Regions from separate parts of the Streptomyces sp. NBC_00075 genome, predicted to be linked through region 2. Evidence: predicted binding sites of a transcription regulator. Region 2 holds the regulator's gene; the other holds the start of a gene.

Region 1 (16,008 bases), 1.6 Mb from region 2:
ACGGTGACCGTCTGCTCGGTGTGGGCGGCCGGGTCGAAGACCAGGGACGCGGCTGCCACGGACGCGGCACGGGCACTGGAAGCGAATCCGACCGTGGGGATCGCGGCGGCCGCAGCGGTGACTCCCATGACCACTGACCTGCGCTTCATCGCTGTCTCCTGTCTTCGCGGCTCGTTCGGACGCCGCACAGTTCAACAGCCGTTTCTTAAGGTTTTCTGTGTGTCTCCGGTGAAGGGGGAGGCGGGTGGCCGACAAGCGGCCAGCAAAGCGAACCAATCGCCCACAAAATTGTCAGCAATTTTGGCGGAATCTTGCGGACGGTATCGGACCGTCTCCGCGGGCGATCGGTTCACCCTGCCGGGCGGGCCTGGTTCAGCTCAGCGAACCCAGCGCCGCCGCGTCGTACGCCTTCAGCTCACCGGTCCTGCCCTCCAGCACCTTCGCCGCCCACTCCGGGTCCTGGAGCAGCGCGCGGCCGACCGCGACCAGGTCGAACTCCTCGTCCTCCAGGCGGTCCAGGAGGTCGTCGATGCTCTTGAGCGGCGCACCCTCGCCCGCGAAGCCCCGCATGAAGTCGCCGTCGAGGCCGACCGAGCCGACGGTGACGGTCGGCCTGCCGGTGAGCTTCTTCGTCCAGCCGGCCAGGTTGAGGTCGGAGCCGTCGAACTCCGGGAGCCAGTAACGGCGCGTGGAGGCGTGGAAGGCGTCGACACCGGCCGCCGCGAGCGGGGTCAGGATCGACTCCAGCTCCTCGGGGGTCCCGGCGATGCGGGCGTCGTAGAGGGCGCCCTTCCACTGGGAGTACCGGAAGATGATCGGGAAGCCCGCGGACACGGCCTCGCGTACGGCGGCCACGATCTCCGCCGCGAACTTCGTACGGGCGACCGGGTCACCCCCGTACGCGTCCGTGCGGCGGTTGGTGCCGGCCCACAGGAACTGGTCGATCAGATAGCCGTGGGCGCCGTGCAGTTCGACCCCGTCGAAGCCGATGCGCTCGGCGGCCACCGCGGCCTCGACGAACGCGTCGATGACGTCGTCCAGGTCGTCCTGCGTCATCGCCTTGCCGCCGGTACCGGGGGTGCCGTCAAGGCGCAGCCCGGACGGGCCGACGGGCGGGGCGTCGGCGTACGGGGGCTGCCCGGCCTCCCTGGTCATGCCGATGTGCCACAGCTGCGGCACGATCTTCCCGCCCGCCGCGTGCACGGCCTCGGCGACCTTCGCCCACCCCGCGAGCTGTTCCTCGCCGTGGAAACGGGGGATGCTGTCGCTCTGCCCGGCGGAGTCGTGCCCGACGTACGTCCCCTCGGTGACGATCAGGCCGACTCCCGCACCGGCCCGACGCGAGTAGTACGAGGCCACGTCGTCGCCGGGCACACCCCCGGGCGAGAAGCTGCGCGTCATCGGCGCCATCACGATCCGGTTGGACACGGTCAGACCGTTGATCGCGAGGGGCCGGGAGAGGATCCGGGCCGCGCGGGAGGTGTGGGTGGAGGCGGGGGCTGTCACGTGGGGACTCCTCGGGGAGGGGACAGGAAACGAGCGGAGGTGCGGTCGACGCACATGGCTGCGCCTTGTGCATGCATGTGCATCAACTACCGCTGAGCGTCCGCTCATTCCGGCGCCCGGGCACGACTCACTGTGATCCGGGCCACTGCGCGGGTGGGACCGAGGTCAGTCCGCCGACTGCTCCCACACCTCCACGGCCGCCGCCACGGTGCCCGCCGGGGCCGACGTGGCCGTGATGTAGAGGAGAACGACGCGCTCCTCGTCGGTGACGAGACAGAGGTTGTCGTCCGCCGCCACCGGTACGCGGTCCGGGGTCGGCCTGGTCGCCCAGAACAGGTCGACACAGTCCTCCGGCGAGGAGACCGTCGAGCCGGGCACCGCTTTCGCCAGCGACTGGGCCCGCCCGACCCCGACGTACACCTGGCCTTCGGCCACGCCCGCCAGCGCGTCACCGGCGCTGCCCGGCCGGGGCGGGGCCCGGTCGAGGTCGAGCGGGGACTCGTCCAGCGTCACGTCACCCGAGAAGAAGGGCACCCAGGTCACGGGGACCGGGTCCTGGGGAGAAGGCGGTTCACCGCTGGGCCGGGGGGACGCGTCCACGGTGTCGCGGCCGGTCCCCTCCACGGTCGGCAGAGCCGTCACCCCGGCTCCCCCGGCTCCCCCGGCCCCATCGCCCGCCGTCGGCCGCACCGGCGAAGCGGTCACGGCCGGGCCGCCGCCCGGGTCCGGCGGGGCGCCCGCGGACATGCCCCCACCCGGCCCCTGCACCGTGAGGAAGAGAAAGACCAGCCCCGCCAGCCCCACTCCCCCACCCACGAACGCCGTATGAACCCCCCGCCCCTTGAGCGGCGCCCGCTCCGGCAGCGACGTCTCGGGCGCGGGCTCGGGAGGCGGCCCCGGTTGGCCGGGACCCCCGGGTCCCCCTCCGTACCGACTGCCGCGTCTTCCGCCAGTTCCCCCGAACAGCACCCGTCAATGGTCCCGCAAACGCCCGAGGGCGGCACCCTCCTTGTAAGGAGAAGGGTGCCGCCCTCGGAACGAAGGACGGTGATCGACCGGGGTCGATCAGAAGTCCATGTCACCGCCCGGCATGCCGCCACCGGCGCCGGCGCCGGCCGCGGCCTTCTCCGGCTTGTCGGCGATGACGGCCTCGGTGGTGAGGAAGAGCGCGGCGATGGACGCCGCGTTCTGAAGCGCGGAGCGCGTCACCTTCGCCGGGTCGATGATGCCCTCGGCGATCATGTCGACGTACTCACCGGTCGCGGCGTTGAGGCCGTGACCGACGGGAAGGTTGCGCACCTTCTCGACGATGACGCCACCCTCGAGGCCACCGTTGACGGCGATCTGCTTGAGCGGGGCCTCCAGGGCGAGCCGCACGGCGTTCGCGCCGGTCGCCTCGTCACCCGTCAGCTCCAGCTTCTCGAAGACCGAGGAGGCCTGGAGCAGGGCCACGCCACCACCGGCGACGATGCCCTCCTCGACGGCCGCCTTCGCGTTGCGAACGGCGTCCTCGATGCGGTGCTTGCGCTCCTTGAGCTCGACCTCGGTCGCGGCACCGGCCTTGATGACGGCCACGCCGCCCGCGAGCTTCGCCAGGCGCTCCTGGAGCTTCTCGCGGTCGTAGTCCGAGTCGCTGTTCTCGATCTCGGCGCGGATCTGGTTGACCCGGCCGGCGACCTGGTCGGCGGAGCCGCCGCCGTCGACGATCGTCGTCTCGTCCTTGGTGATGACGACCTTGCGCGCCCGGCCCAGGAGGTCCAGGGAGGTGTTCTCGAGCTTGAGACCGACCTCCTCGGAGATGACCTCGCCACCCGTGAGGATCGCGATGTCGTTCAGCATCGCCTTGCGGCGGTCGCCGAAGCCCGGGGCCTTGACCGCGACGGACTTGAAGGTCCCGCGGATCTTGTTGACGACCAGGGTCGAGAGGGCCTCGCCCTCCACGTCCTCGGCGATGATCAGCAGCGGCTTGCCCGACTGCATGACCTTCTCCAGGAGCGGGAGCAGGTCCTTGACCGAGGAGATCTTGGAGTTGGCGATGAGGATGTAGGGGTCCTCGAGCGACGCCTCCATGCGCTCCATGTCGGTCGCGAAGTACGCCGAGATGTAGCCCTTGTCGAAGCGCATGCCCTCGGTGAGCTCAAGCTCAAGACCGAAGGTCTGCGACTCCTCGACGGTGATGACGCCTTCCTTGCCGACCTTGTCCATCGCCTCGGCGATCAGCTCGCCGATCTGCGTGTCGGCCGCGGAGATGGAGGCGGTCGAAGCGATCTGCTCCTTGGTCTCGACCTCCTTGGCCTGGTCGAGCAGTGCACCGGAGACGGCCTCGACGGCCTTCTCGATGCCGCGCTTCAGGGCCATCGGGTTCGCACCCGCGGCCACGTTGCGCAGGCCTTCCCTGACCAGCGCCTGGGCCAGGACGGTCGCGGTCGTCGTGCCGTCGCCGGCTACGTCGTCCGTCTTCTTCGCGACTTCCTTGACCAGCTCGGCGCCGATCTTCTCGTACGGGTCCTCAAGCTCGATCTCCTTGGCGATGGAAACACCATCGTTGGTGATCGTGGGGGCGCCCCACTTCTTCTCGAGGACGACGTTGCGGCCCTTGGGGCCAAGGGTGACCTTGACGGCGTCGGCGAGCTGGTTCATCCCGCGCTCGAGACCGCGCCGTGCCTCCTCGTCGAACGCGATGATCTTGGCCATGTGAAGTGGTCCTCCCGGACTGGGGTGGATTGCTCCGGACCGCGTTGGCGCCCGCGACGGACGGCCAGCCTGCCCCGATGGTTCCTTGCACCACCTGGCCTGCGGGCCTCACCGACCCGGTCCTTCGTTATCACTCTCACCTTCAGAGTGCTAACGCCAATGATTAGCACTCGCCCCTGTCGAGTGCAAGCGGCTCTCGAAGATCCGCAGGTGAACACGGGGACGCCCAGGCACGCCGAAGGGCTCGTACCCCGTGAGGTCCCACGGGGTACGAGCCCTTCGAATCCTTCGATGAAGGAAGAAGAACGTCGCTGCGGTGCGCCGGCGCGTGCTTCAGCTGGTCGCCAGACGGACCATGTCCGCCTGCGGCCCCTTCTGGCCCTGCGAGATCTCGAAATCGACCCGCTGACCTTCCTCGAGGGTGCGGTAGCCGTCCATCTGAATCGCGCTGTAGTGGACGAAAACATCCGCACCACCGTCGACCGCGATGAAGCCGTACCCCTTCTCCGCGTTGAACCACTTGACGGTGCCCTGAGCCATGCCTAACTCCCCTATTACTGGCCCTTGCACGGATCCGCACTTCGCGGATCCGGGTCAGACCTCACCCCCCCAACCGGTGGGAGTGTGCGCCGGAACGCGTCGACCGCGGCCGAATGTATCTGTCCAACTGCCCTCTGCAACAGGTCAATCGGACGAGAAATCCGGGCACACCAGGTCATGGAATATGCGGAGAATTCACGCGAATTCAGGGCAAGTCGGGCCCCACAAAGGGAGCAAAAAACGCAAAAGGCCTGCACACTTTGGCTACTTCTCAATGGGTGCGCGGCAGGAATTCATACTCGTGCGGCAGGCGAAGTGGTGCGGCTTCCCCAACTGTACCCCGCTCAACCATACAGAATTGCCCCCTCCGCTTCTCTCACGGAGGGGGCAATTCGATGAACTCTCGGTAATCAAAGTTACCGACGGTTACTACTGGTGGGTATCGAACCCTTGATCAGCCGATCAGCCTCCGGCGACCGCCGGGATGATCGACACACCCGCACCGTCCGGCGTCGCCGTCTCCAGCCCCTGCTCGAACCGGACGTCGTCGTCATTGACGTACACGTTGACGAACCGCCGCAGCTTGCCCTGGTCGTCGAGCACCCGGGCGGCGATCCCCGTGTGGTTCTTCTCCAGATCAGCGATCACCTCGGCAAGGGTCCCGCCCTCGGCGGTCACCTCGGCCTGCCCACCGGTGTAGGTACGCAGGATGGTGGGGATGCGGACTTTGACGCTCACGATGGAACCTCCGGTCAGGTGGAGCGCCCCGAAGGGGCGCGGGGAACTGCGCGACCAGCCCCCACAGGCCCGCAGACGAACAACGACCTCTACCTCTTAGGAAGCAAGCCCAGCTTCCCGGAACGACTCAAGACTGGGCCGAATCGTCGCAGTGAGCCCGGTGTCGGCCACAGCGTCCAACGTCTTGAGCCCGTCACCGGTGTTGAGCACGACGGTCGTGAGGGTCGGGTCCAGCAACCCATTCTCGATCAGCTTCTTCGCCACACCCACAGTCACCCCACCGGCGGTCTCCGCAAAGATCCCCTCGGTCCGCGCAAGCAGCCGAATCGCGTCGACGACCTGCTCGTCGTTGACGTCCTCGACAGCCCCACCCGTCCGCCGCGCGATATCCAGCACGTACGGCCCGTCCGCGGGATTCCCGATCGCCAGCGACTTCGCGATCGTGTTCGGCTTCTGCGGCAGTACGACGTCGTGCCCGGCCTTGTACGCCACGGACACCGGCGAGCACCCCTCCGCCTGCGCACCGAAGATCTTGTACGGCCTGTCCTCGACGAGCCCGAGCTTGATCAGCTCCTGGAGCCCCTTGTCGATCTTCGTGAGCTGCGACCCGGAGGCGATCGGGATCACCAGCTGGTCGGGCAGCCGCCAGCCGAGCTGCTCGCAGATCTCGTACGCCAGGGTCTTGCTGCCCTCCGCGTAGTACGGGCGCAGGTTGACGTTGACGAAGCCCCAGCCCTCGCCGGCCGGGTCCCCGATCAGCTCGGAGCAGAAGCGGTTCACGTCGTCGTAGTTGCCCTCGATGCCGACCAGCTCACCGCCGTACACCGCGGCCATGACGACCTTGCCCTGCTCCAGGTCGTGCGGGATGAACACGCAGGAGCGGAAGCCGGCGCGGGCGGCGGCGGCGCCGACGGCACCGGCCAGGTTGCCCGTGGAGGAGCAGGAGAGGGTGGTGAAGCCGAAGACCCGGGCGGCCTCGATGGCCTGGGCGACGACCCGGTCCTTGAAGGAGTGCGTCGGGTTGCCGGAGTCGTCCTTCACGAACAGCTTGCCGGCGTCGACGCCCAGCTCGCGGGCCAGGTTGTCGGCCTGGACGAGCTTGGTCCAGCCGGGGTTGATGTTGGGCTTGGTCGCCACGTCCGCGGGGACGGGCAGCAGCGGCGCGTAGCGCCAGATGTTCGCGGGTCCCGCTTCGATACGCTTGCGGAGTTCCTCGGTGTCGTACGAGGAGAAGTCGTAGGCGATCTCCAGCGGGCCGAAACACTCCTCGCAGGCGAAGACCGGGCCGAGCGGGACGCGGTGACCGCACTCACGGCAGGAAAGCGCGGTGGCGGGACCGAGGTCTACGGAGTCGTTGCTGGTCGTCGTGGTGCTCTCGACAGTTTGCGCAGCCATGGAGGCGGAGGCCCTTTCTCCTCATCTTCCTCATGGCGCATCTCGCCATGAGACGGATTTGGCACCTTCCCGAGCCGGCAGCCTCGCGCATGACATGCGACAAGACCGGCTGGAGGGTTGCCGGGGCTTCATCGGGCCGTATCCCTCTGCCCCTCTGGATGAGCGGTATGAAGTTGTGAGGTTGTGAACACCGACGACCTCGGACATGCGATGGTCATCCGCGTTGTTCAAGACTGTAACCGAAGGCTTGGATGGTGGTGGGAGCCGTCCGAACCGCGAGATGCGAATCACGCGCTTCCCATGAGAACGCAAGGGAGAGCCGCACGTGCTGGAGAACGTCGAGCGCTGGCTGAGCACGCGCTCCTGGTCCGTTGGTGACCGCCCGCTCAAGAAGCTGATCGCCGCGAAGCGTTCCTCGAACGCCACGGTGAGTGTCGTCCTGCCCGCGCTCAACGAAGAGGCGACGGTCGGTGAGATCGTCGCCGTCATCCGCCGCGACCTGATGCTGAAGGTCCCCCTCGTCGACGAGATCGTCGTCATCGACTCGGGCTCGACCGACCGCACCTCCGAGGTGGCCGCCGCCGCGGGCGCCCGGGTCGTCCACCGCGACGACATCCTGCCGCGCATCCCGGCGGTACCGGGCAAGGGCGAGGTGCTGTGGCGCTCGCTCCTGGTCACCAGCGGGGACATCGTCTGCTTCATCGACGCCGACCTGAAGGAGTTCTCGTCGGACTTCGTCTCCGGGATCGTGGGCCCGCTGCTCACCGACCCCGGCGTCGACCTCGTCAAGGCGATGTACGACCGCCCGCTGGGCCAGGCAGCAGGCCAGGGCGGACGCGTCACCGAACTGATGGCCCGCCCCCTCCTGAACATGCACTGGCCGCAGCTGGCCGGTTTCGTCCAGCCGCTCGGCGGTGAGTACGCGGCCCGCCGCTCGCTCCTCGAACAGCTCCCGTTCCCCGTCGGGTACGGCGTGGAGCTGGGCATGCTGATCGACGCCCTCCACCTGGTCGGCCTCGACGCGCTGGCCCAGGTCGACGTGGGCGTGCGCAAGCACCGCCACCAGGACGGTCAGGCCCTGGGCCGGATGTCCGCCGCGATCTACCGCACCGCCCAGCTCCGCCTGGCCCGAGGCCACCTCATCCGTCCCGCGATCACCCAGTTCGAACGCGGGGAGGACGGTTTCGAGCCACGTACGTACTCGGTGGACACGGAGGAACGCCCGCCGATGGCGGACATCGCGGAGTACGCGCGGAGGAAGGTCGCGTAAGGCCGGTGCAGGGCCACCGGAAGGCTCGCGGCGGGCTTGTATACGGCTGAGGCGTACGTGTGTACGTTTGATTGTTTCCGGGCCGGGCTAGGTTGAGGCGTATGGCTTCAACGCAGGGTGCACAGGACAGTCCGGGCGACTACCGGGTACTGGTCGCGTCCAACCGCGGCCCGGTCACGTACGAGGTCCGCGAGGACGGCTCGCTGCACGCCCGGCGCGGCGGTGGCGGGCTGGTCTCCGGCCTGTCGGCGATCGGCCCGGACGCGGATGCCCTGTGGGTCTGCTCGGCCCTCGGCGACGGCGACCGCGAGGCGGTACGGCGCGGCGAGGGCGAGCCGGGCGTGCGCATGCTCGCGATCCCGGCCGACGTCCACGCGGACGCGTACAACGGCATCGCCAACTCGGTGCTCTGGTTCGTGAACCACATGCTGTACCAGACCCCGCTGGAGCCGGTCTTCGACGCGGAGTTCCGGCGCCAGTGGGCGTCGTACGAGGCCTACAACCGCGCGTTCGCGGAGGCACTGGCGAAGGAGGCGGCCGAGGGCGCGTCGGTGGTGGTCCAGGACTACCACCTGTGCCTGGTCCCCGGGATGCTGCGCGCCCTCCGCCCGGACCTCCGCATCGGCCACTTCTCGCACACGCCGTGGGCACCGGCGGACTACTTCCGGATGCTGCCGTACGACATCTCCGCACAGCTCCTGCGCGGCATGCTCGGCGCGGACCGCCTGGGCTTCCTCACCCAACGCTGGGCGGAAGCGTTCACGGCCTGCTGCACTGACCTGGTAGGCGGCCTCGGCGACACCCTGATCGGGGTGCACGGCCTGGGCGCGGACGCGGATTTCCTGCGCAGGCGTGCACACGAGCCGGACGTGGCGGACCGGATGGCGGCGCTGCGCGAGGAGATCGGCGGGAGCGACCGGAAGACCATCGTCCGGGTCGACCGCACCGAGCTGTCGAAGAACATCGTGCGGGGCCTGCTGGCGTACCGACAGCTGCTGGAGGACCGCCCGGAGTGGCGCGAACGGGTCGTCCACGTGGCGTTCGCGTACCCCTCCCGCCAGGACCTGGCGGTCTACCGCGACTACACGGCGGAGGTGCAGAGGGTCGCGGACGACATCAACGCGACGTACGGCACCCCGACCTGGACCCCGGTCGTCCTCCACGTGAAGGACGACTTCGCCCGCTCCCTGGCGGCCTACCGCCTGGCCGACGTGGCCCTGGTCAACCCCATCCGCGACGGCATGAACCTCGTCGCCAAGGAGATCCCGGTGGTCTCCGACGAGGGGTGCGCGCTGGTGCTGTCGCGGGAGGCGGGGGCGTACGAGGAACTGGGCGAGGACGCGATCGTCGTGAACCCGTACGACGTGGTCGAGACGGCCCGGGCTCTGGAGGAGGCGCTGAACATGGGGTCGGGGGAACGGGCGGAACGCACGAAACGCCTGGCAGCGGCGGCGACGGCACTGCCGCCGGCCCAGTGGTTCCTGGACCAGCTGAACGCGCTCAACGGCGAGTGAGGGTCTGCCCGAGGGTGTGGAGCAGCTGTACGACACCGGCGGGCCCGTCGACGACGAGGTCGGCGCGCTCGACCAGTTCCGTGACCTCCTCGGTGCTGTTGCCGCTGCACACCAGTAGCCCCGGGATGCCGTTCTGGCGGAGCTTCTCCACCGCCGCGAACGCCGGGAGGTCGCCGAGGTCGTCGCCGGCGTAGAGGACCGAGGTGGCGCCGGTCTCGCGGACGTACTCCTGGAGGGCGACGCCCTTGTCCATGCCGGGTGGGCGCAGTTCCAGTACGAGGCGGCCGGGTTCGACGATGAGGCCGTGGCGGGTGGCGAGGTCGGCGAGGGGTTCGCGCAGGGCCTCGAAGGCGGCCTGCGGGTCCGCTGCACGCCGGGTGTGGACGGCGACGGCCCGCCCCTTCTCCTCGACCCAGGTGCCCTGCGAGGCGCCGTGGCGTTCGAGGAACCCGGGGAGTTCGGCGCGGACGGCGGCGACGCCGGGGTGGGGGGCGGGGGCGGTGACCTTGCCGGTGGCGGCGTCCCAGCGTTCCGTGCCGTAGTGGCCGAGGACCGTGAGGTGTTCGAGGCCGCCGAGTCGGACGGCGACGGCGGCGGGGCGGCCGGTGAGGACGGCGACGGCGGCGATGTGGGGGGCGAGGGTGGAGAGGGCGTCGAGTGTTCGGGGGTGGGCGCGGGCCTGCTCGGGGTCGGCGACGATCGGAGCGAGGGTCCCGTCGAAGTCGAGGACGACGACGGCGCCGGTGGGACGCCGGAGAATGGCGTCCAGCCCCTCACGACCGGCCTGCGTCACGGGCGTAGGCAGCGAGTCCATGGCCCGACCCTATCTTTCTCGCCCCCGCCGCCCCTACCCGTTCCCATCCCTGGGGGCTGCGCCCCCAGACCCCCCTCGTCCTCAAACGCCGGACGGGCTAAAAGATCAAGCCCCGGCCGGAGTTGGTATTTCAGCCCGTCCGGCGTTTGAGGACAAAGGGGGGTCTGGGGGCGCAGCCCCCAGGGATGGGACGGGTAGGGGCGGCGGGGGCGAAAACAACCCGGCACCCCCTACCGCTCACCCCGCCGCCCCTCCCGCACCCTCCGCAACCGATTCACCGTCACCGGATCACACGCCAGCGCCCGCTCATCGTCCAGCAGCGCGTTCAGCAGCTGGTAGTAGCGCACCGGCACCAACCCCAGCTCCTCCCGTATCGCCCGCTCCTTCGCCCCCGGCCCCGCGAACCCCCGCCGCTCCAGCGCGAGAATGTCCTGCTCCCGCTGCCCCAGCCGCTTCCCGTCGTCCATGAAAAGAACCGTAGCCCCCACCACCGACACCCGGAGCTACTCCACCGTCGCAGCCCGCTGTATCGCCCCCAGCACCTCCCCCGGCTCCCCCTCCCCCACCACAGCCCCACCGACCGTCTTCTGGATGTTCCGGCTCGTGGCCGCCCACGACGGCTTGCCGACCGGGTACAGCTGGGCGGTGCCGAGCGCGTCCAGGCCGTCCCACAGGTCCTCGTACGTCTTGTTCGCCCGCATCGACGTGGACGCCGACGACGTCACCGGCAGCAACTGGTACGTGCCCGCGAGATCCACCACGTTCTTGTCCTCGTACAGGAAGTCGAGATACGTACCGATCTCCTTGGCATGGCCGCCGTCCTTGAACGCGGCGATCCAGTCCGACGTACCGACCGTCGCCGCCGTCACGCCCGCCGTACGCCCCGGCATCGGGACGGCCTCGTACGCCACGGGGTCGACGGACCGCGCGATCTCCCGTACGAGCGCGCCCGGCGCGCTGACCATGCCCGCCTCGCCGTCCACGAAGGCCTGGAGCGCGGCCTCGCGGTTGAGGCGGTCGGGTGGGACCGGGCCGGTCAGACCCTCGCCCACGAGGCGGTCGCGCAGCCAGGTGAGGGTGGAGACGTTGCGGGCGGAGGCGATGTCGTACTCGCCGGTGTCACCCGTGTAGCCGCCGCCTCCGCCGAGCAGCCACTGGAGGGTCTCCGCCTGCGCCTCCTCGGGGCCGAGCGGGAGCGCGTACGGGTATTTCACGCCCCGGTCCTTCAAGACCTCCGCCGCGTTCCTCAACTCCGCCCATGTGGTGGGGGGTTCGAGGTCGGCCTCGGCGAAGAGGGTCTTGTTGACGTAGAGGAGGCGGGTCGAGGCGAGGAACGGCAGGCCGTACTGGGTGCGGTCCGTGGTGCCCGCGTCGACGAGGTTGGGCAGGAAGTTGCCCTGGACGCGGATGGAGAGCAGGTCGTCGGCCGCGTAGAGGAGGCCGTCGGCGGCGTAGTCCGCGTAGTTGCCGATCTGCGCGATGTCGGGCGGGTCGCCGGCCGCGACCATCTTGGCGACCTGCGTCTCGGCCTCGCCGGGCTCGTACACCTTGACGTCGAGCCGGATGCCGGGGTTGGCGGCCTCGAAGGCGGTGTCGACCCGGTTCCAGTACGACTCCGAGTTCTTGACGACGTCGTCGCCGTAGTTCGTGGCGACCACGGTGAGGGTGACCCCGCCGGACCCCTCACCGCTCCCGCCGCAGCCGCCCAGCACCAGGACGGACCCCATACTCAGAACCGTCACGGCGGCGAAGACCGGCCAACGACTCCCGCCCCACACTTCTCGCACGGCAGACCCCTCCCGGGGAGGCACACGCGTCACGCTCTGTGGACGCGCGTAGAGCCTCCCGCACCATCGGGTCCGGTCCAATGCCCCGGGCGTTTCGGCCGTGCAACATTTCCCGGCCGCCCGGCCCTTCGCGCACCGCCCTATTCGGCGGTATCGGCCTCGTTCTGCGCCGAGTTGGCCTCCGCCTGAAGCGTCGTCAGGACCGCTTCCGGGCTGCCGTTCGCCGCGAACGCCGTACCGATCCGCTTCTTGATGTCCGCGCTGACCTGCGCCCAGGACGTCTTGCCGACCGGGTAGAGCTGGGCGGTCGGGAGTTCCTCCAGGAAGGGGGCGAGGTCCTGGTCCTGGGCAGCGGCGGACATCGTCGCGGAGGCCGAGGTGGTGACCGGCAGCAGGTCGTACTTGCGGGAGAAGGCGAGCACGTTCTTCTCGTCGTAGACGAAGTCGAGGAACTTGCCGGCCTCGCTCCGGTGGCCGTTCTGCTTGAACGCCATCATCCAGTCGGCGACGCCCATCGCGGCCCGCGTCGACCTCTCCTCGCCCGGCATCGGCACCATGCCGACGTCCACGCCCTGCGCCACCGCCGTCTTCATCAGCGAGGGATGGCCGTTGAGCATGCCGACCTCCCCGCGCGCGAACGCGGCGAAGGCGTCGGCCCGGTTGAGCTTGCCGGGGGCGATAGGACCGGTGAGTCCCTTGTCGACGAGTTCGTCCTTGAGCCAGGTGAACGTCTCGATGTTCTGCGGGGAGTCGATGCCGTACGTGCCGACGGCGCTGGTGTAGCCGTCGCCGCCGCTGAGCAGCCACTGGAGGGTCTCGGCCTGCGCCTCCTCGGGCCCGAGCGGGAGGGCGTACGGGTACTTCACGCCCGCGTCCTTCAGCGCGGCGGCGTCGGCGGCCAGCTCGCTCCAGGTGGTGGGCGGGGTGAGGCCGGCCTCGGTGAAGAGCTTCTTGTTGTAGAAGAGGAGGCGGGTGGAGGCGGCGAAGGGCATGCCGTACTGGGTGCGCTTGACCTTGCCCGCGTCGGCCAGCTGGGCGACGAAGTCGGCCTGCGTCGGGATGGAGAGCAGCTCGTCGGCCTGGTAGAGGTCGCCCTCGGCCGCGTAGTCGGCGTACGCGCCGATCTGCGCCAGGTCGGGTGCGTCACCGGCGGCGACCAGCTCCTTGACCTTGCGGTCGACGTCGTTCCAGGAGTAGACGCTGACGTCGACCTTCACCTCCGGGTTGGCGTCCTCGTACGCCGCGACCAGCTCGTCCCAGTACTTCTGGGAGCTGTTGGCGTCCGAGTCGCCGTAGTCGGCGGCGACCAGCTTCAGGGTGACCTCACCCGAGCCGGTGCCTCCGCAGCCCCCGAGGGCCGCCGTCATCCCGAGTGCGGACGCCGCCGCGATCATGCCTGTCCTGTGCCGCTGCACTGCTTCAACCCCAAACCCCGACCGAACGTTCACAGATGTGTTCATTGGTACGTTCAATTTATTTCTTCGAGCTACCAGCTCTACACTACGTGAGTGGACTAGACCTCTTGTGGGTCGACGGGCCACACTGTCCCCGTGAGACATGTCATCGCCCTCGACGTGGGCGGCACCGCGATGAAAGCCGCCCTGATCGGGCCGGACGGCGCCCTGCTGCACCAGGCGCGCCGTGCGACCGGACGCGAGCGCGGCCCCGATGCCGTGGTCGAGGCGATCCTCGACTTCGCCGCCGACCTGCGCGCCCACGGCATCGCCCACCTCGGCGAGAGCGCCGTGGCCGCCGGGGTCTCCGTCCCCGGCATCGTCGACGCCGACCACGGCATCGCCGTCTACGCGGCGAACCTCGGCTGGCGTGACGTACCCCTGCGCGCCCTGCTCACCGAACGGCTCGGCCTGCCGGTCGCCCTGGGCCACGACGTCCGCACGGGCGGCTTGGCGGAGGGCCGGATCGGGGCGGGCCAGGGAGCCGACCGTTTCTTCTTCATCGCCCTGGGCACCGGCATCGCGGGCGCGATCGGCGTCGACGGCCGGGTGGAGGCGGGCGCACACGGCTTCGCGGGCGAGATCGGCCACATCGTCGTACGCCCCGGCGGCACCCCCTGCCCGTGCGGCCAGCGAGGCTGCCTGGAACGGTACGCGTCGGCGTCGGCGGTGAGCGAGGCCTGGGCGGCAGCCTCGGAAACCCCGGAAGCGGACGCGGCAGACTGCGCCAGAGCGGTGGACGCGGGCGACCCACGCGCCCACGACATCTGGCAGGCCGCGATCGACGCCCTGGCCGACGGCCTGGTCACCGCCCTCACCCTCCTCGACCCCCGCACCCTGATCATCGGCGGCGGCCTCGCGGAGGCGGGCGACACCCTCTTCACCCCACTACGCACAGCCGTACAACAGCGGATCACCTTCCAGAAGCTCCCGACCATCGTCCCCGCAGCCCTCGGAGACACAGCAGGCTGCCTGGGCGCGGGCCTGTTGGCCTGGGATCTCCTGACCGTCACCGACCTCACGGAGGCAACGCCCTGATGGCAACCCACCTAGGGGCGCGGGGAACTGCGCGACCAGCCCCCACCGCCCCGCACCACGCACACAACCTGGTGCTCAAGGGCGCCAAGCTGGTACTCCCCACAGGAATCACCGACGGCGCCCAACTGGCCGTCGAGGGCACCAAGTTCACCGAGCACGCTCCCGAGAACGCCCACGAGATCGACGTAAGGGGCCACTGGCTGGTCCCCGGTTTCGTGGACCTCCACAACCACGGCGGCGGCGGAGCCTCCTTCACCTCCGGCACAGCGGAAGACGTACTCAAGGGCATCCACACCCACCGAACCCACGGCACCACCACCCTCGTGGCCAGCACGGTCACCGGCGACATGGACACCCTCACCGCCCAGGCCGGCCTCCTCTCCGAACTGGCCGAGCAGGGCGACATCGCCGGCGTCCACTTCGAGGGCCCCTTCATCTCGCCGTGCCGCAAGGGCGCCCACTCCGAGGCTCTGCTGCGCGACCCGGACCCGGCGGAGGTCCGCAAGCTGATCGACGCGGCGCGCGGCCACGCCCGCATGGTCACCCTCGCCACCGAACTCCCCGGCGGCCTCGACTCCGTACGGCTGCTCGCCGAGCACGGCGTCATCGCGGCGATCGGCCACACGGACGCGACGTACGAGCAGACGGTGGAGGCGATCGACGCGGGCGCGACGGTCGCGACCCACCTGTTCAACGCGATGCCGGCGCTGGGCCACCGCACGCCAGGCCCGATCGCCGCGCTGCTGGAGGACGACCGCGTAACGGTAGAACTCATCAACGACGGAACGCACTTGCACCCCGCCTCCCTCCAACTCGCGTTCCACCACGCGGGAGCGGACCGCGTGGCGTTCATCACGGACGCGATGGACGCGGCCGGCTTCGGCGACGGCCGCTACCTCCTCGGCCCGCTGGAGGTCGAGGTCAGCGAGGGCGTGGCGCGGCTGGTCGAGGGCGGCTCGATCGCGGGCTCGACCCTCACCCTGGACCGCGCGTTCCGCCGAGCGGTCACCGTCGACCACATCCCCGTCGTGGACGCGGTCGCCGCCCTGTCCGCCAACCCGGCCCGCCTGCTGGGGATGTACGACCGGGTGGGCTCCCTGGAACCGGGCAAGGACGCGGACCTGGTACTGCTCGACGCGGACTTCGCGCTCAAGGGCGTGATGCGCAAGGGGAGTTGGGTATTGAAGCCTCAACTGCCCTGATACCGAGGGAGGGAGGCAGTCCCGGTGATCCTCACGGTCACGCTGAACACCGCGCT
Region 2 (16,008 bases):
GACTCCCGCTCGACCAGCAGCACGCGCCCGTCGTGGGAGGCGACGGCGGCCCGGCTGCCGTCGGGCGCCATGGCGAGCCCGAGGACCCGCCCGAGCTGTCCGGCGGCGAGCCGGCGCGGAGTGGCGCCGGGCGCGACCCCGGTGGCCGGGGCGAACTCCAACGCGTCGTCGCCCTCCGCGTCCGTCACCCACACGGCCCACTCCTCGCCGTCCACGCGGAAGGCGCGGGGCAGCCGGGCCCGTACGCCATGCCCGGAGGCAAGGACGCGAGCCGGACCGGACCGGTGGGTGACCCAGTGCACGGATCCGCGCACCCCGATGGCGCTGCCGCGCCCGGTGTGGTCGGGCGCCCCGGAGTTGAACCACCGCGAGGCACTCACGGGATGCGGCTGGAGATCGACGCGCTGCCCGCCGAGCCGGATGTCGAGCCGCCGGGGCTCGGCCCCGTCCAGGTCGTCCAGCAGCCACAGTTCACCGGCGGAGGAGTAGACGACACGGCTGCCGTCGCTCGCCGCGTGCCGGGCGTAGAACCCGTCGACGCCCGTGTGCCGCCGCAGATCGGACCCGTCCGCCAGGGACGAGTACAGCGCCCCGACCCCTTCGTGATCGGAGAGAAAGGCGATCCGCTCCCCGACCCACACCGGGTACTCAAGGTTCCCGTCCAGCTCGGAATGCAGCCGTACGAACTCCCCGTCCCCCTCCCGGTCGATCCACAACTTCCCGGCCGTACCGCCCCGATACCGCTTCCACCAGGCGGCCTCGCGCCCCATGGGAGCGGAGAGCAGAACGGTCGCGGGCCCGTGGGCGACATCCCCAACGGGCCCGTACGGCAGGACAGTTGCCGGGCCGCCGTCGAGCGGGATCGCCCGGGCCCAGGAGCGGCGGAGGCTGGCCTGGCCCTGGGTGCTGATGGCGAGGACCTGCCCGTCGGGGGTCCAGCCGCGCACCTGTGTCCTCGAACTGCCCCAGTAGGTGAGCCGGTTGGCCGACCCGCCGTCGATCGGGGCGACATGCACCTCGGGCGCGCCGTCGCGGGTGGACGTCCAGGCGAGACGGGTGCCGTCCGGGGAGATACGGGGATGGGTCACCGGCACGTTGTCGGCGCTCACGCGCCAGGCCCGGCCGCCGTCGAGCGGGGCGACCCAGACGTCGTCCTCGGCGGTGAAGGCGACCGAGTCGCCGTGCAGATGCGGAAACCGGAGATACGCAGGCGAAGAGGGCTGAGTCACCCGATCACCCTAAGCAGCGATCACGCCACTGGACAGGGGTTTCGGGCAGTTCCTTACCCTCGCCGGATCGTTATTTGCCCTCGACGGGCAGGCAGTTCGGATCCTGCCGGCACCAGATGGTCTTCGTCACGGTGACCGTCACGGTCGGCCCCGGCTCGCCGTTGTCCGGCGGGTTCCAGGTGACGGGCGGGGTGTACGTCGGTGTGGTGGGCGCGTCACAGTCGCCGAGGCCGGTGACGCGGAACACCTGCTTGCCGTCGACCTTGGCGGTGAGGTCCCCGCGTACGCATCGGCCGTCGACGGCCCGCGTGACCCGCCCGGTGACGGTGATGTCCTTGCCGTCCCCGGTCTCGCCCTGACAGTCGACGCTCGCGACGGTGTTCACCGTCGCGGAGGGCGAACTCCCGGAGCCGGAAGCCGTGTTGCCGCCGTCGACGGAGGCAGTGCAGGTGAGCCACTGGACGTCCACGTTCCGCCGCTCCAGCTCCTTGGTCGCGGTCTGGTCGGTGGTGAGGGAGACGGTGGCCGAAGTGAGCCCACCGGGATCACAGGCGACGACACCGCTCACGGCGGCCACCACGAGTCCGGCCACCGCGACCGCCCTGCGGTTCCCGCGCGGCCGATGCCAAATCCGCCTCAAGGCCCCCATGGAGGGCAGCCTGCCACCGTCCCGCCCGACGCGGAAGGGCGTAAACGGACAGGACCAGGAGGGGACTCAAGACCAGCGTCCGGTGCGGCCGAGGAGCAGCGCCGTCGCGGCGGTACCGGCGGTGGAGGTACGCAGCACACTGGCCCCCAGCCGGTACGCCTTCGCCCCCGCCTCCTCGAAGAGGGCCAACTCCTCGGGGGAGACGCCCCCTTCGGGCCCGACGACGAGCACGATCTCACCGGAGGAGGGCAGTTCGGCGGTGGCGAGCGCCGCACTGCCGTAGTCCCGGTCCTCGTGGAGTACGGCGGCGAAGTCTGCGTCGGCGAGAAGTGCGGCGACCTGCTTGCTGGTCGCCGCGTCCGCGACCTCGGGGAAACGCACCCGGCGGGACTGCTTGCCGGCTTCCCGGGCGGTGGCCCGCCACTTGGCGAGCGCCTTCAGCCCACGGTCACCGCGCCACTGGGTGATACACCGGGAGGCGGCCCAGGGAACGATGGCGTCGACACCGGTCTCGGTCATCGTCTCGACGGCCAACTCGCCCCGGTCGCCCTTGGGCAGAGCCTGAACGACGGTGATACGAGGGGACTCCGGGGCTTCCTCGACCAACGCCCCCAGCCGCAGGGTCAGTTGGTCCTTGCCCTCGACACCGACGACCTCGCCCTCGGCCCAGCGCCCGGCCCCGTCGGTGAGCACGACGGCCTCGCCGACCCGCAGCCGCTTCACGGAGACCGCGTGCCGACCTTCGGGACCGTCGAGGAGGAACTGCCGTACGTCGGGCACCTGCTCGACGACGAAAACGGGCGCGGTCACGCCGCCTCGCCCCCGCCCAGCAGCACGGCCCGAGCGGCGGCGATCTCCTCGGCCAGCACAGCCACCAGCTCCCCGGCGGGCAGTTCACGGGCCATCCGGTGCCCCTGTCCCGCCCACAGCGCCATGCCCTGCGCGTCGCCGGAAGCGGCGGCCTTCTTGCGCAGCGGCGAGGTGAGGTGGTGGACCTCGGGGTAGGCGGCGGGGGCGTACGGGCCGTGCTCGCGCAGGAAACGGTTCACCAGTCCCCGGGCGGGCCGGCCGGAGAACGCGCGCGTCAGCTCCGTACGGACGAAGAGCGGGTTGGTCAGCGCCTGCTTGTGCAGGGCGTGGGCGCCGGATTCCGGGGTGGCGAGGAAGGCGGTGCCGAGCTGGGCGGCACTGGCGCCCGCGGCGAGGACGGCGGCGATCTGGCTGCCGCGCATGATCCCGCCGGCGGCGACGAGCGGCAGGTCGACGGTCTCGCGCACCTGGGCGAGGAGGGAGAGCAGCCCGACGGCGGAGCCGTCCGCCTCGGGATTGTCGCGGTGGGTGCCCTGGTGCCCGCCGGCCTCGACGCCCTGCACGATCACCGCGTCGGCCCCGGCCCGCTGCACGGCGAGGGCCTCGTCGGCGGTGGTGGCGGTGACGAGGGTGAAGGTGCCGGCGCGGCGGAGGGAGTCCAGTACTTCGCTGGTGGGCACCCCGAAGTGGAAGGAGACGACCGGGACGGGGTTGTCGAGCAGTACGGCGAGCTTCGCGTCGTAGCCGTCGTCGCGCCCGCTGTCCGGGTCGCCCAGCTCGGTGTCGTACCAGGTGACCTCGCCGGCGAGCTGATGGGCGTAGACCTCGACGGCGGCGGGGTCGGCGTACTCGGGCTGCGGCATGAACAGGTTCACGCCGAAGGGGCGCCCGGTGATCCCCCGGAGCTGCTTGATCTCCTGATACATCCCGTCGGCGGTTTTGTACCCCGCGGCAAGGAACCCGAGCCCGCCCGCTTCGGCGACGGCGCCGGCGAGCTGGGGGACGGAGACGCCGCCCGCCATGGGGGCCTGCACGATCGGGTGAACGAAGAGATCGGTCAGCGCGGAGGACATGACGGCATGTTGTCACGTCCCCAGCACAAGGTCCGAATCAGCCCTGAGCCATCTCCTTCGCCCCCGCCGCCCCTACCCGTTCCCATCCTCGGGGGCTCCGCCCCCGAACCCTCGCTCCTCAAACGCCGGAGGGGCTGGATGGTGCCGGCCGGGGCTTGATCTTTCAGCCCAGGCCCAGGTATTTCAGCCCGTCCGGCGTTTGAGGACAAGGGGGGTCTGGGGGCGCAGCCCCCAGGGATGGGAACGGGTAGGGGCGGCGGGGGCGAAACAAAAACCCCCGGCACCCATCCCTCAGCGCCCGTTGAACGCATCCTTCAACCGCGAGAACAAACCCTGCTGCCCAGGCTGGAACTGCCCAGTGGGCCGTTCCTCCCCCCGCAGCTTCGCCAGCTCCCGCAGCAACCGCTCCTGCTCAGGATCAAGCTTCGTAGGAGTCATGACCTCGACATGCACGATGAGGTCACCACGGCCACCGCCCCGGAGGTGCGTGACCCCCCGCCCGTGCAGCGGAATCGACTGCCCGGACTGCGTGCCCGGACGGATGTCGACCTCCTCAAGCCCGTCGAGCGTCTCCAGCGGCACCTTGGTGCCAAGAGACGCCGCCGTCATCGGCAGAGTCACCGTGCAGTGCAGATCGTCCCCGCGCCGCTGGAACTGCGAGTGCGGCAGCTCATGGATCTCGACGTACAGGTCACCGGCGGGACCACCACCGGGCCCCACCTCACCCTCACCGGCGAGCTGGATCCTCGTACCGTTGTCGACACCCGCGGGGATCTTCACGGTCAGCGTCCGCCGCGACCGCACCCGGCCGTCGCCCGCGCACTCGGGGCACGGCGTCGGGACGACGGTCCCGAACCCCTGGCACTGCGGACAGGGCCGCGAGGTCATGACCTGGCCCAGGAAGGACCGGGTCACCTGCGACACCTCACCACGCCCGCGACACATGTCGCAGGTCTGGGCAGAGGTGCCAGGCGCAGCACCCTCACCGCTACAGGTACCGCACACCACGGCCGTATCGACCTGAATGTCTTTAGTAGTACCAAAAGCAGCTTCATCGAGCTCGATATCGAGCCGGATCATCGCGTCCTGGCCGCGCCGCGTACGCGACCTCGGCCCCCGCTGGGACGCCGTTCCGAAGAACGCGTCCATGATGTCCGAGAAGTTCCCGAAGCCACCGGCGCCGAAGCCGCCCGCGCCCCCGCCGCCCGCCTGGGACAGCGGATCGCCGCCGAGGTCGTAGACCTGCTTCTTCTGCGGGTCCGACAACACCTCGTACGCGGCGTTGATCTCCTTGAACCGCTCCTGCGTCTTCGGATCGGGGTTGACGTCCGGGTGCAGCTCGCGGGCGAGCCTCCTGAACGCCTTCTTGATCTCGTCCTGGGACGCGTCGCGGCGCACGCCGAGTACGGCGTAGTAGTCCGTGGCCACTTACGACTCCGCCAGGATCTGTCCGACGTACCGTGCCACTGCGCGTACCGCTCCCATCGTTCCCGGGTAGTCCATGCGGGTCGGTCCGACCACGCCGAGCTTGGCGACTGCCTCGCCGCCCGAACCGTAGCCGACCGACACGACGGACGTGGAGTTGAGTCCCTCGTATTTGTTCTCGTGACCGATTCGTACGGTCATGCTCGAATCCCCGGCCTCACCAAGGAGTTTGAGAAGTACGACCTGTTCCTCCAGAGCTTCGAGGACCGGCCGGATAGTGAGGGGAAAGTCATGTCCGAAGCGGGTCAGATTGGCGGTTCCGCCGATCATCAGCCGCTCCTCGGCCTCCTCGACGAGCGTCTCCAGGAGAGTGGAGAGCACCGTCGCGACCGTACCCCGGTCCTCCACCTCGAAGGCGTCCGGGAGGTCCTGCACGAGCTGCGGCACGTCCGCGAAGCGGCGGCCCGCGACCCGGCTGTTGAGCCGCGCGCGTAGATCCGCCAGAGACGTCTCCCCGAAAGGCGCGGGGCAGTCGATCATCCGCTGCTCCACGCGGCCGGTGTCCGTGATCAGTACGAGCATCACGCGCGCGGGAGCGAGCGAGAGCAGCTCCACGTGCCGCACGGTCGACCGGGTGAGCGACGGATACTGCACGACGGCGACCTGCCGCGTGAGCTGGGCGAGCAACCGAACGGTCCGCCCGACGACATCGTCGAGATCGACAGCCCCGTCAAGGAAATTCTGGATGGCACGCCGCTCGGGAGCGCTCATCGGCTTGACGCCGGCGAGCTTGTCGACGAAGAGCCGGTAGCCCTTCTCGGTCGGGATGCGCCCGGCACTGGTGTGCGGCTGGGCGATGAAACCCTCGTCCTCCAGGGCGGCCATGTCGTTGCGGACGGTCGCCGGGGAGACCCCGAGGTTGTGCCGCTCGGTGAGAGCCTTGGACCCGACCGGTTCCTCGGTGCCGACATAGTCCTGGACGATGGCGCGCAACACTTCGAGCCTGCGTTCACTGAGCATCGCGCACACCTCCAACTGCTGTCGTCCCCTGAGTGCCTGGGCCGTCCCTGGCACTCTTCGTGTGCGAGTGCCAGAGTTCCCCGGCCCAGTGTACGGCTGTCGGGTACGCCCCCGGCAAGGGCGGCCTGCGCCGATCTGCCGACGTGTACCGACCTGTCCTGCGATGTCGTGTCCGCGGCAACCCGGTCGTGGCGACCACTTCCTCCCCGTCCCGCTAGCGTCGCCGCATGAAGGTGACTTGGGAAGAGCCGGGGTGGCACGACCTGGGCTGGGAGCGGCTGGCGGCCGGGGTGGGCAGACGCCGGCTGCCGGTCTGGGACTGCACGGTGGGGCTGGTCGCAGGGGCGGGCGGCGCACTCCTGATCGACGCGGGATCGAGCCTCGCGGAGGGCGCGATCCTCCGCCTGGAGGCCCAGAAACTCGCCCGCCGCCGTGTGGACTTTCTCGCACTGACGCACGCCCATTTCGACCACGTTTTCGGAGCGGCGGTGTTTGCGGGTGCGCATGTCATCGCGGCGGAGGGCGCGGGGGACGAATTCGAGGAAGTGGGGCGCGAGGCGTTGTGCGCGGACGCCGTACGCAACGGTCTGGACGCCCGCGCGGCGGAGGAGGCGGCGGACACCCTGGTGGTCCCGCACGAGGAGGTCGGGGAAACCCTGACAGTTGCCCTGCGCAACGGCCCGGAGGTACTCCTGGTGAACGCCGGCCCCGGCCACACCCGCGGCGACCTGGTGGCCGTCGTACCGGGCGACCCGACCGTGGTCTTCTGCGGCGACCTGGTCGAGGAGTCGGGCGAACCCCAGGCGGGCCCCGACGCCGTACCGTCGCACTGGCCCGCGACCCTGGACCGCCTCCTGACCCTGGGCGGTGAGGACGCGCTGTACGTCCCCGGTCACGGAGCGGTGGTGGACGCGGCGTTCGTACGGGCCCAACGGGACGCGCTGGCAACCCGTTTCGGCGTGTCGCGGCGGGGAGTGGACTGACGACGCGGGAGCTTCTCCTATCGTCATCCGAATGCGCCAGTACTCTCCGGACCTGACCCCACCGTGGAAGAAGCCCAAGCCCGTACCGCAGGTACCGGCGGAGCCCGGCCTGGTGGTCGAGGAGCCGGGTACGGGTTTCTGCGGCGCGGTGATCCGCTGCGAGGCGGGCACGGTCACCCTGGAGGACCGCTTCGGCAAACACCGGGTGTTCCCGCTGGAGCCGCGGGGGTTCCTGCTGGAGGGCAGGGTGGTGACGCTGGTACGCCCGTCCGCCTCGGCGGCCGCGCCCTCCCGTACGGCCTCCGGTTCGGTCGCGGTCCCCGGTGCACGCGCGCGTGTGGCCCGTGCCGGGCGTATCTACGTCGAGGGCCGGCACGACGCGGAGCTGGTCGAGAAGGTGTGGGGCGACGATCTGCGCATCGAGGGCGTCGTCGTGGAGTACCTGGAAGGCGTGGACGACCTCCCCTCGATCGTGGCCGAATTCGACCCCGGCCCGGACGCTCGCCTGGGCGTCCTGGTGGACCACCTGGTCCCCGGCAGCAAGGAGTCCCGTATCGCGGCGTCGGTGACCAGCGAGCACGCGCTGGTGGTGGGCCACCCATACATCGACATCTGGGAGGCGGTGAAACCGTCGTCCCTGGGCATCCCGGCCTGGCCGAGGATCCCCCACGGCCAGGACTGGAAGACGGGCGTGTGCCGGGCCCTCGGCTGGCCGGAGAACACCGGGGCGGTGTGGCAGGCGATCCTGAAGCGGGTGGGTTCGTACCGCGACCTGGAGCCGGAACTACTGGGCCGAGTAGAACACCTGATCGACTTCGTGACAGCACCGGAGTGAGCTCCGGGGGGCGGATTGTTTCGCCCCCGCCGCCCCTACCCATACCCATCCCTGGGGGCTGCGCCCCCAGACCCCCCTCTCGCGCTGAACGCGCTCGTCCTCAAACGCCGGACGGGCTGGATAGTGCCGGCCGAGGCTGGAGAGTGGCCATCGGGGCTTGATCTTTCAGCCCGGGCCCAGGGCATTTCAGCCTGTCCGGCGTTTGAGGACGAGGCCGGTCAGGCCGAAAGGGGGGTCTGGGGGCGCAGCCCCCAGAAGGATGGGACGGGTAGGGGCGGCGGGGGCGAAGAAAACAAACCCTCAGTCCACCAGATCCCGCACCACCGCATCCGCCAGCAACCGCCCGCGCAGCGTAAGCACAGCCCGCCCCCCTTCGTACGGACCGGCCTCAAGCAGCCCCTCCCCCAGAGCCCGCCGAGCCGCCGCAAGCCCGTCCTCTCGCAGGAGGGACAGCGGAACCCCCTCCCGCAACCTCAGCTCCAGCAACACCCGCTCCACCCGCCGGTCCTCCTCCGACAGCACCTCCCGCCCCGCCCCCGGCGACCGCCCCACCCCCAACGCCCCCGCATACGCCCCCGGATGCTTCACGTTCCACCACCGAACCCCGCCGACATGCGAATGCGCCCCGGGCCCCGCCCCCCACCAGTCGGCCCCCCGCCAGTACAACTCGTTGTGAAGGCAACGGGCGGCCACCGAAGTCGCCCAGTTCGACACCTCGTACCACTCGAAACCGGCCGCCCCCAGCACCTCATCGGCGATCAGATACCGATCCGCGTGCACGTCGTCGTCGGTCATCGGCACCTCCCCCCGCCGAATACGCCGAGCCAGCTGCGTACCCTCCTCCACGATCAGGGCATACGCGCTGACGTGATCCGGCCCAGCCCCCAGCACCGCGTCCAGCGAAGCCCGCCAGTCATCGTCACTCTCACCAGGCGTGCCGTAGATCAGATCGAGGTTCACGTGCTCGAACCCCACCGCCCGCGCCTCCGCGACACACGCCTCCGGACGCCCCGGCGTGTGCGTACGGTCCAGCACCTTCAGCACATGCTGCTTCGCGCTCTGCATCCCGAACGAGATCCGGTTGAAACCCCCCTCACGCAGGGTGGCCAGATACCGCTCGTCCACGGACTCCGGATTCGCCTCCGTCGTCACCTCGGCGTCATCCGCGAGGCCGAACTCGTCACGGATCGCCCCCAGCATCCGTACGAGATCGTCGGCGGCCAGCAGCGTGGGCGTACCGCCCCCGACGAACACCGTACGAACGGGCCGCGGATCGTCGCCCAGCACCTTCCGCGCCAGCCGCACCTCGTCGATCAGGGTGTCCGCGTAGTTGTCGCGGGACGCCAGGACACCGCCCGTGCCCCGCAGCTCGGTCGCCGTGTAGGTGTTGAAGTCGCAGTAGCCGCAGCGGGTCGCGCAGTACGGGACGTGGAGATAGAACCCGAGGGGACGGTCCGCGGCCCCGGCGAGCGCGGAGGCGGGCAGGGAGCCGTCGTCGGGGACGGGATCACCGTCGGGAAGTGCGGAGGGCATGCCTTCCATTGTCCAGCACCGGCGGGGCAACCCGCCCGACGCCCACCCACGACCCACCCGGCCCGCTAGGTCTGTAGCACCAGCAACGCCAGATCGTCCTCGGGCGGCTTCTCCCCGAACTCGTGCACGAGCCGCCGGATACGCTCCGCGATCAGCTGCGCACTCAGCCCGGCGCAGCCCGAGAGGGCGCTCGCCAGCCCGTCGCCGTCGTCGAACTGGCGGGGCCCGCAGCGCCGCTCGGTGACCCCGTCGGTGACGCACAGCAGACTGTCACCGGGCCGCAGCTCGAAGCTCTCGCTCGTGTACGTCTCGTCCTCGACGACCCCGAGCAGCGTCTGCGGTTCGGCGACCGTGAGGACCTCACCGCTCGCCCGGAGCACCAGGGGCAGCGGATGCCCGGCCGAGGCGAGGGTGCAGTGCACGCCTCCGTCGAAGGGTGCGAGTTCGCCGTACAGAAGGGAGAGGAAACGGGTCTGCGGCCCCTCACCGGGCCGTACCGCGGCCGAAACACCGCAACCCGCCGAACCCCCCGAGACGACCGCCGGCACCGCCGGCCTCCCCTCCGCCGCGACCAGTGCCCGAGCCGCCGCGTCCGCCGTCTCCGTCGCGTCGTCGAGCAGCAGCTGGTTGAGCCGGTCGAGCACGTCCGCGACCCGATACCCCTCGCGGGCCAGCAGCCGCAGCCACGGCCGCGCCAGCCCGATCACCACAGCCGCCTCCGGCCCCTTCCCCTGGACGTCACCGACGGCGAAGCACCAGCGGCCGTCGCCGGCCGGGAACAGGTCGTAGAAGTCGCCGCTGGGGCCGCCCTTGTCGCAGGGCTCGTAGACGAGAGCACTGCTCACACCGGGGATCTCGGCGACCGCGCCGGGCAGCAGCCCGCGCTGGAGGATACGGCTGATGGTGGCCTGGCGGGCGTACTGCCGGGCGGCGCCGATGGCGAGCGCGACCCGGCGGCTGAGATCCTCGACCAGGCCGGTGACCTCGTCGGGGAAACGGATCATCCCGGCCCGCCCGATGACCAGCGTGCCGAGCGGCCGGCCACCCGCGACCAGCCGGTAGGCGAGCGCGGCGCCGGTCTCCCCGCGCCCGCCGAGCGCCTCGCCGGGCCAGGGCACGGGGACCGGTCCGGTCCTGGTGGTGTCGGGCGTACGCGGCGGGTCCTTCTCCAGGGCGCGGCGCAGCTCCTCGATACGGTCCTCGCTGCTGTGCCAGACCCGGGCGAGCCGAGGCCCGCCTCCCCCGCCGCTCCCGTCGCCCCAGCTCACGCTGCCGCCGCTGCCGCGCCCCATCGACTCGTCCTCCAGCCACACCGCGCACCAGTCGGCGAGGCGCGGCACGAGGAGCTGTCCGGTGAGCGCGGCGACGAGATCCTCGTCGAGCTGTCCGGCGAGCAGGTCGGAGGCCTCGGCGAGGAAGGAGAGGGCGCCGTGGTTCAGCCACTCCTGGTCGCGGGCGCCGCGCTGCGGCTCGGGGGCGAGGATCTCGGCGACCCGTAACCCGTGCCCGAGGGCGTGCGTGCCCGCGTACGCCTCGATGTCGTCGTCGAGCATGACGCCCTCGGCGGGGAGCCGCGCCCAGACGGTCTTGGTGCCGGTGCGGTAGGTGACGCCCCAGGCCTCGGAGAGTACGGAGACGAGCCGGAGGCCACGCCCGTACTCCGGTATGTCGTACGGGAGTTCCACACCGCCGTCCCGGGGCGCGCGGGAGGGATGGTGGTCGGACACCTCGACGACGAGCGCGACACCCACCCCCTCCTCGGCCTCTTCCCCCGCCTCTTCCCCCTCCTCCGGTGCCTCCAGGCGGCACGCCAGCTCCACATCCGTCCCCGCGTGGACGACGGCGTTGGTGACGAGTTCGCTGACGACCACCATCGCGTCGTCGACGAGCCGCTCGGGCAGCGATTCGGCGCCGGGCAGGCCGAGTCGGGCCCATTCGGCGAGGGCGGCGCGTACGAGGCCACGGGCGGCGCCGGGCGCGAGGGGGCCGCCGCCGAGCGTGGCGTGGGTGACCGTGCGCCGGTCCGCACCCCGGCGCGCGGGCGCGCCGGACGCACGGGACGGCGCGCGGGACACGGTCTCCCGTTGCGTCGGAATGGCCCCCATCTACAGCTCCCGAGCAGTTCGGACGAATGCACCTCGGTGGACGCGGACAGAGTGACAGACTGACCCCGCCCATAAGCGCCGAGTTACCGAAGTGGGCCGCCATGAGTGAGAACAGTGCTACGCAAGTGCTCGAAGACGGACAGATTCCGGCATCCGATCAGATTCGGGCATCCGATCTGCGTCCGCTGCTCGCCGCGATGACGGCCGCCCGTGACGGGAACTTCGCCAAGGTGCCGGAGACCGGCCACGGTCTGGTGGCGGAACTCAGCTCCGCGTTCAACCAGATCATGGACCGCAATCTGCACTTCAACTCCGAGGTTCAGCGCGTACGACGGGACCTGGTCCGGCACGGCCGGCTCGACGAGCGGCTCTCCGCGAGCCCCGGCCAGGGTCACTGGACGTCCCGCGTCAACGACGTGAACGGTCTGCTGGACGCCCTTGTGGCTCCCGCGGCGAACGCGACGCGTGTCCTGGACGCGGTGGCCGGCGGCGATCTGACCCAGCGGGTCGATCTGCACGACGGGAACCGGCAGTTGCGCGGCGATCTGCGCAGGCTCGGCCGGGCCGTGAACAAGATGGTCGACCAGTTGTCGTTGTTCACCGGTGAGGTGACCCGGGTCGCGCGCGAGGTCGGTACGGAGGGGCGGCTCGGCGGACGCGCCAAGGTGCAGGGTCTGTCGGGCAGTTGGCGGGATGTGACCGAGGCGGTCAACACGATGGCGTCCCGGCTGACGGCCCAGGTCCGTGACATCGCCCTGGTGACCACGGCGGTGGCCCGGGGCGATCTGACCCGCACGGTGACGGTCGAGGCGACCGGCGAACTCCTCGAACTGAAGCTGACCGTCAACACGATGGTCGACCAGCTCTCCGCGTTCGCCGACGAGGTGACGCGGGTCGCCCGCGAGGTGGGCACGGAGGGCCAGTTGGGCGGCCGGGCCCAGGTCCGGGGCGTGTCGGGCGTCTGGAAGGACCTGACGGACAACGTCAACTTCATGGCCTCGAACCTGACTTCACAGGTGCGGAACATCGCCCAGGTGACGACAGCTGTCGCGAACGGCGACCTGAGCCAGAAGATCACGGTCGACGCGCAGGGCGAGATCCTGGAACTCAAGTCGACGATCAACACCATGGTCGACCAGCTCTCCGCCTTCGCCGACGAGGTCACCCGCGTGGCCCGCGAGGTCGGCACGGAGGGCAACCTCGGTGGACGCGCCCAGGTGCGAGGCGTGTCGGGCGTCTGGAAAGACCTCACCGACAACGTCAACTTCATGGCGGACAACCTGACTTCACAGGTCCGCAACATCGCGCTCGTCTCCACGGCCGTCGCTCAGGGCGACCTCGGCAAGAAGATCACGGTGGAGGCGAAGGGCGAGATCCTCGAACTCAAGTCGACGATCAACACCATGGTCGACCAGCTCTCCGCCTTCGCCGACGAGGTCACCCGCGTGGCCCGCGAGGTCGGCACCGAAGGAAACCTCGGCGGCCAGGCACAGGTGCGAGGCGTGTCGGGCGTCTGGAAAGACCTCACCGACAACGTCAACTTCATGGCCCTGAACCTGACTTCACAGGTACGGAACATCGCCCAGGTGACGACAGCCGTCGCGAACGGCGACCTGTCGAAGAAGATCACGGTCGACGCCCGAGGCGAGATCCTCGAACTGAAGGACACCGTCAACACGATGGTGGAGCAACTGCGCGCCTTCGCCGACGAGGTGACGCGGGTCGCCCGCGAGGTCGGCACCGACGGCCGACTGGGCGGCCGGGCCCAGGTGTTGGGTGTGTCCGGTGTCTGGCGGGACCTTACCGACAACGTCAACTACATGGCGGACAACCTGACTTCGCAGGTCAGGAACATCGCCCAGGTGGCGACGGCGGTGGCCCAGGGCGACCTCTCGAAGAAGATCGACGTGGACGCACGGGGCGAGATCCTCGAACTGAAGACGACGATCAACACGATGGTGGACACGCTGTCCTCCTTCTCCTCCGAGGTCACCCGCGTGGCCCGTGAGGTGGGCATCGACGGCCAACTCGGCGGCCAGGCAAGGGTCGAGGGCGTGTACGGCACCTGGAAGCGCCTCACGACCAACGTGAACGAACTCGCCCTCAACCTCACCACCCAGGTCCGCGCGATCGCCGAGGTCGCCTCGGCGGTGGCCCAGGGAGACATGTCCCGTTCCATCTCGGTGGAGACGCGCGGCGAGGTCGCCGAGCTGAAGGACAACATCAACCTGATGGTGGCCAACCTCCGCGAGACGACCCGCGCGAAGGACTGGCTGGAGTCGAACCTGGCCCGCCTGGCCGCCCTGATGCAGGGCCACCGGGACCTGATGGAGGTCGCCGACCTGATCCTGCGCGAGCTGACCCCGCTGGTGAACGCCCAGTACGGCGCGTTCTTCCTGGCCGACCCGGACGAGGACAGCGCCAGCCTGAGCGCGCCGGTCCCGGCCAAGGGCCTGGCGTTCATCGCCGGATACGGCTCGGCGCAGGGCGCGACGGTCGACACGGGCGGGATGCCGGTGCACGGCCTCGTCCGCCAGGCGGCACGCGAGAAGAAGCGGATCCTGGTGGAGGAGGCCCCGCCGGACTACATCAAGATCAACAGCGGGCTGGGAGAGGCGGCCCCGGCCAGCGTCGTCATCATCCCCATCCTCTTCGAGGACAAGCTGCTCGGCGTGATCGAACTCGCCTCGTTCTCCCGCTTCTCCGACGTCCACCTGGCGTTCTTCGACCAGTTCGTGAACACGATCGGCGTCGCGATCAACACGATCATCGCCAACTCCCGTACGGAGTCCCTGCTCGGCGAGTCCCAGCGCCTCGCCATGCAGCTCCAGGAACGCTCGGACGAACTCCAGAAGCAGCAGGCGGAGTTGCAGCGCTCGAACGCGGAACTGGAGGAGAAAGCGGCCCTGTTGGCGACATCGTCCCAGTACAAATCAGAATTCCTGGCGAACATGTCGCACGAACTCCGCACCCCCCTCAACTCGCTCCTCATCCTGGCCCGCCTGCTCTCGGACAACCCGGACGGCCATCTCACCGACCAGGAGGTCCAGTTCGCGACGACGATCCACCGCTCGGGCTCGGACCTCCTCCAGCTCATCAACGACATCCTCGACCTGTCGAAGATCGAGGCCGGCCGGATGGACGTACGCCCGAAGAAGCTGCCGCTGATCAAGCTCCTGGACTACGTCCACGCGACCTTCCGCCCGCTCACCCTGGACCGGGGGCTCGCGTTCGAGGTGGCGGTCGGTGAGGACGTACCGCGCGAGATGTACTCGGACGAGCAGCGCCTCCAGCAGATCCTGCGCAACCTCCTCTCCAACGCGATCAAGTTCACGGCGACCGGCCGGGTGGAACTCCGGGTCAGCCGGATCACCGACCCCGATCACCTCTACACCCGCGAGAACAGCGACGACGTGATCTCCTTCGCCGTCTCCGACACGGGCATCGGCATCGCCCCCGAGAAACTCCCGGTGATCTTCGAGGCGTTCCAGCAGGCCGACGGCACGACCAACCGCAAGTACGGCGGCACGGGCCTCGGTCTGTCCATCAGCCGGGAGATCGCGGGCCTGCTGGGCGGCAGGATCATCGCCGAGAGCGTGCCGACCAAGGGCTCGACCTTCACCCTGTACGTGCCTGTCGTCAGCCCGGGCCACACTCCGACCGGCACCACCCCGAAGGACCACCAACTGGCGCTGCCCGAGCAGCTGTCCACCGAGCCCTACACGGCCCACGACACGGACGACTCCTGGCCCGCGCCGACCAAGCTGGAGGCGTGGAAGAACGGCCGGGCGGGCCAAGTCCTGCCCGGACGCCGGGTGTTGATCGTCGACGACGACATCCGCAACGTCTTCGCGCTCACCCATGTGCTGGGGCGGATCGGGATGCCGGTGCTGTACGCGGAGAACGGCCGCGAAGGCATCGAGACGCTGGAGCGCAACCCGGACGTCGAACTCGTCCTGATGGACATCATGATGCCGGAGATGGACGGCTACGAGACGATCTCCGCCGTCCGCCGCACGCCACGCTGGGCGGACCTGCCCATCGTCGCCCTCACCGCCAAGGCGATGCCCGGCGACCGCGAGAAGTCGATCGCCCGCGGCGCCAACGACTACGTACCCAAGCCCGTCGATGTCGACCAGCTGCTGACCGTGGTCTGCGCGCTCCTGGACCCCGAGCGCCCGAACGGGGAAGCGCTGGACAAGACGGCGACCGAGTGAGGCACGGTCACGATGAGCCCTGAGAAGACGACGGACGACCGTGCCGGCATCCTCCTGGTCGACGACATGGAGGACAACCTGATCGCCCTGGAGGCGGTCCTGGCCTCCCTCAACGAGCCGCTGGTGCGC

Evidence for each region. Region 2 encodes HrcA, which represses chaperone genes, less so after heat shock. Its sites were predicted from a motif close to TTNGCACTCNGNNNNNCNGAGTGCNAA; they were not measured.
Region 1: the regulator HrcA is predicted to act here: its motif matches at 4,328-4,354, upstream of groL (chaperonin GroEL).

Annotation. Positions count from the first base shown of each region.
Region 1 covers NZ_CP108243.1:6,074,483-6,090,490, reverse strand. Annotated here, with positions in the region: gene OG787_RS26555 (subtype B tannase) at 1-149, opposite strand, end outside; gene OG787_RS26550 (NADH:flavin oxidoreductase) at 373-1,506, opposite strand; gene OG787_RS26545 (hypothetical protein) at 1,672-2,253, opposite strand; gene groL (chaperonin GroEL) at 2,572-4,200, opposite strand; gene OG787_RS26535 (cold-shock protein) at 4,534-4,740, opposite strand; gene OG787_RS26530 (MoaD/ThiS family protein) at 5,203-5,478, opposite strand; gene thrC (threonine synthase) at 5,575-6,873, opposite strand; SAM riboswitch class I at 6,892-7,038, opposite strand; gene OG787_RS26520 (glucosyl-3-phosphoglycerate synthase) at 7,199-8,143, shown strand; gene OG787_RS26515 (trehalose-6-phosphate synthase) at 8,245-9,657, shown strand; gene otsB (trehalose-phosphatase) at 9,644-10,471, opposite strand; gene OG787_RS26505 (DUF3263 domain-containing protein) at 10,702-10,938, opposite strand; gene OG787_RS26500 (extracellular solute-binding protein) at 10,975-12,198, opposite strand; gene OG787_RS26495 (extracellular solute-binding protein) at 12,399-13,652, opposite strand; gene OG787_RS26490 (ROK family protein) at 13,809-14,750, shown strand; gene nagA (N-acetylglucosamine-6-phosphate deacetylase) at 14,750-15,952, shown strand; gene OG787_RS26480 (1-phosphofructokinase family hexose kinase) at 15,977-16,008, shown strand, end outside.
Region 2 covers NZ_CP108243.1:7,639,349-7,655,356, reverse strand. Annotated here, with positions in the region: gene OG787_RS33500 (S41 family peptidase) at 1-1,229, opposite strand, end outside; gene OG787_RS33495 (hypothetical protein) at 1,300-1,878, opposite strand; gene OG787_RS33490 (16S rRNA (uracil(1498)-N(3))-methyltransferase) at 1,945-2,688, opposite strand; gene OG787_RS33485 (nitronate monooxygenase) at 2,685-3,761, opposite strand; gene dnaJ (molecular chaperone DnaJ) at 4,053-5,189, opposite strand; gene hrcA (heat-inducible transcriptional repressor HrcA) at 5,190-6,206, opposite strand; gene OG787_RS33470 (MBL fold metallo-hydrolase) at 6,434-7,189, shown strand; gene OG787_RS33465 (DUF3097 domain-containing protein) at 7,221-8,024, shown strand; gene hemW (radical SAM family heme chaperone HemW) at 8,325-9,557, opposite strand; gene OG787_RS33455 (SpoIIE family protein phosphatase) at 9,623-11,662, opposite strand; gene OG787_RS33450 (HAMP domain-containing protein) at 11,764-15,879, shown strand; gene OG787_RS33445 (two-component system response regulator) at 15,892-16,008, shown strand, end outside.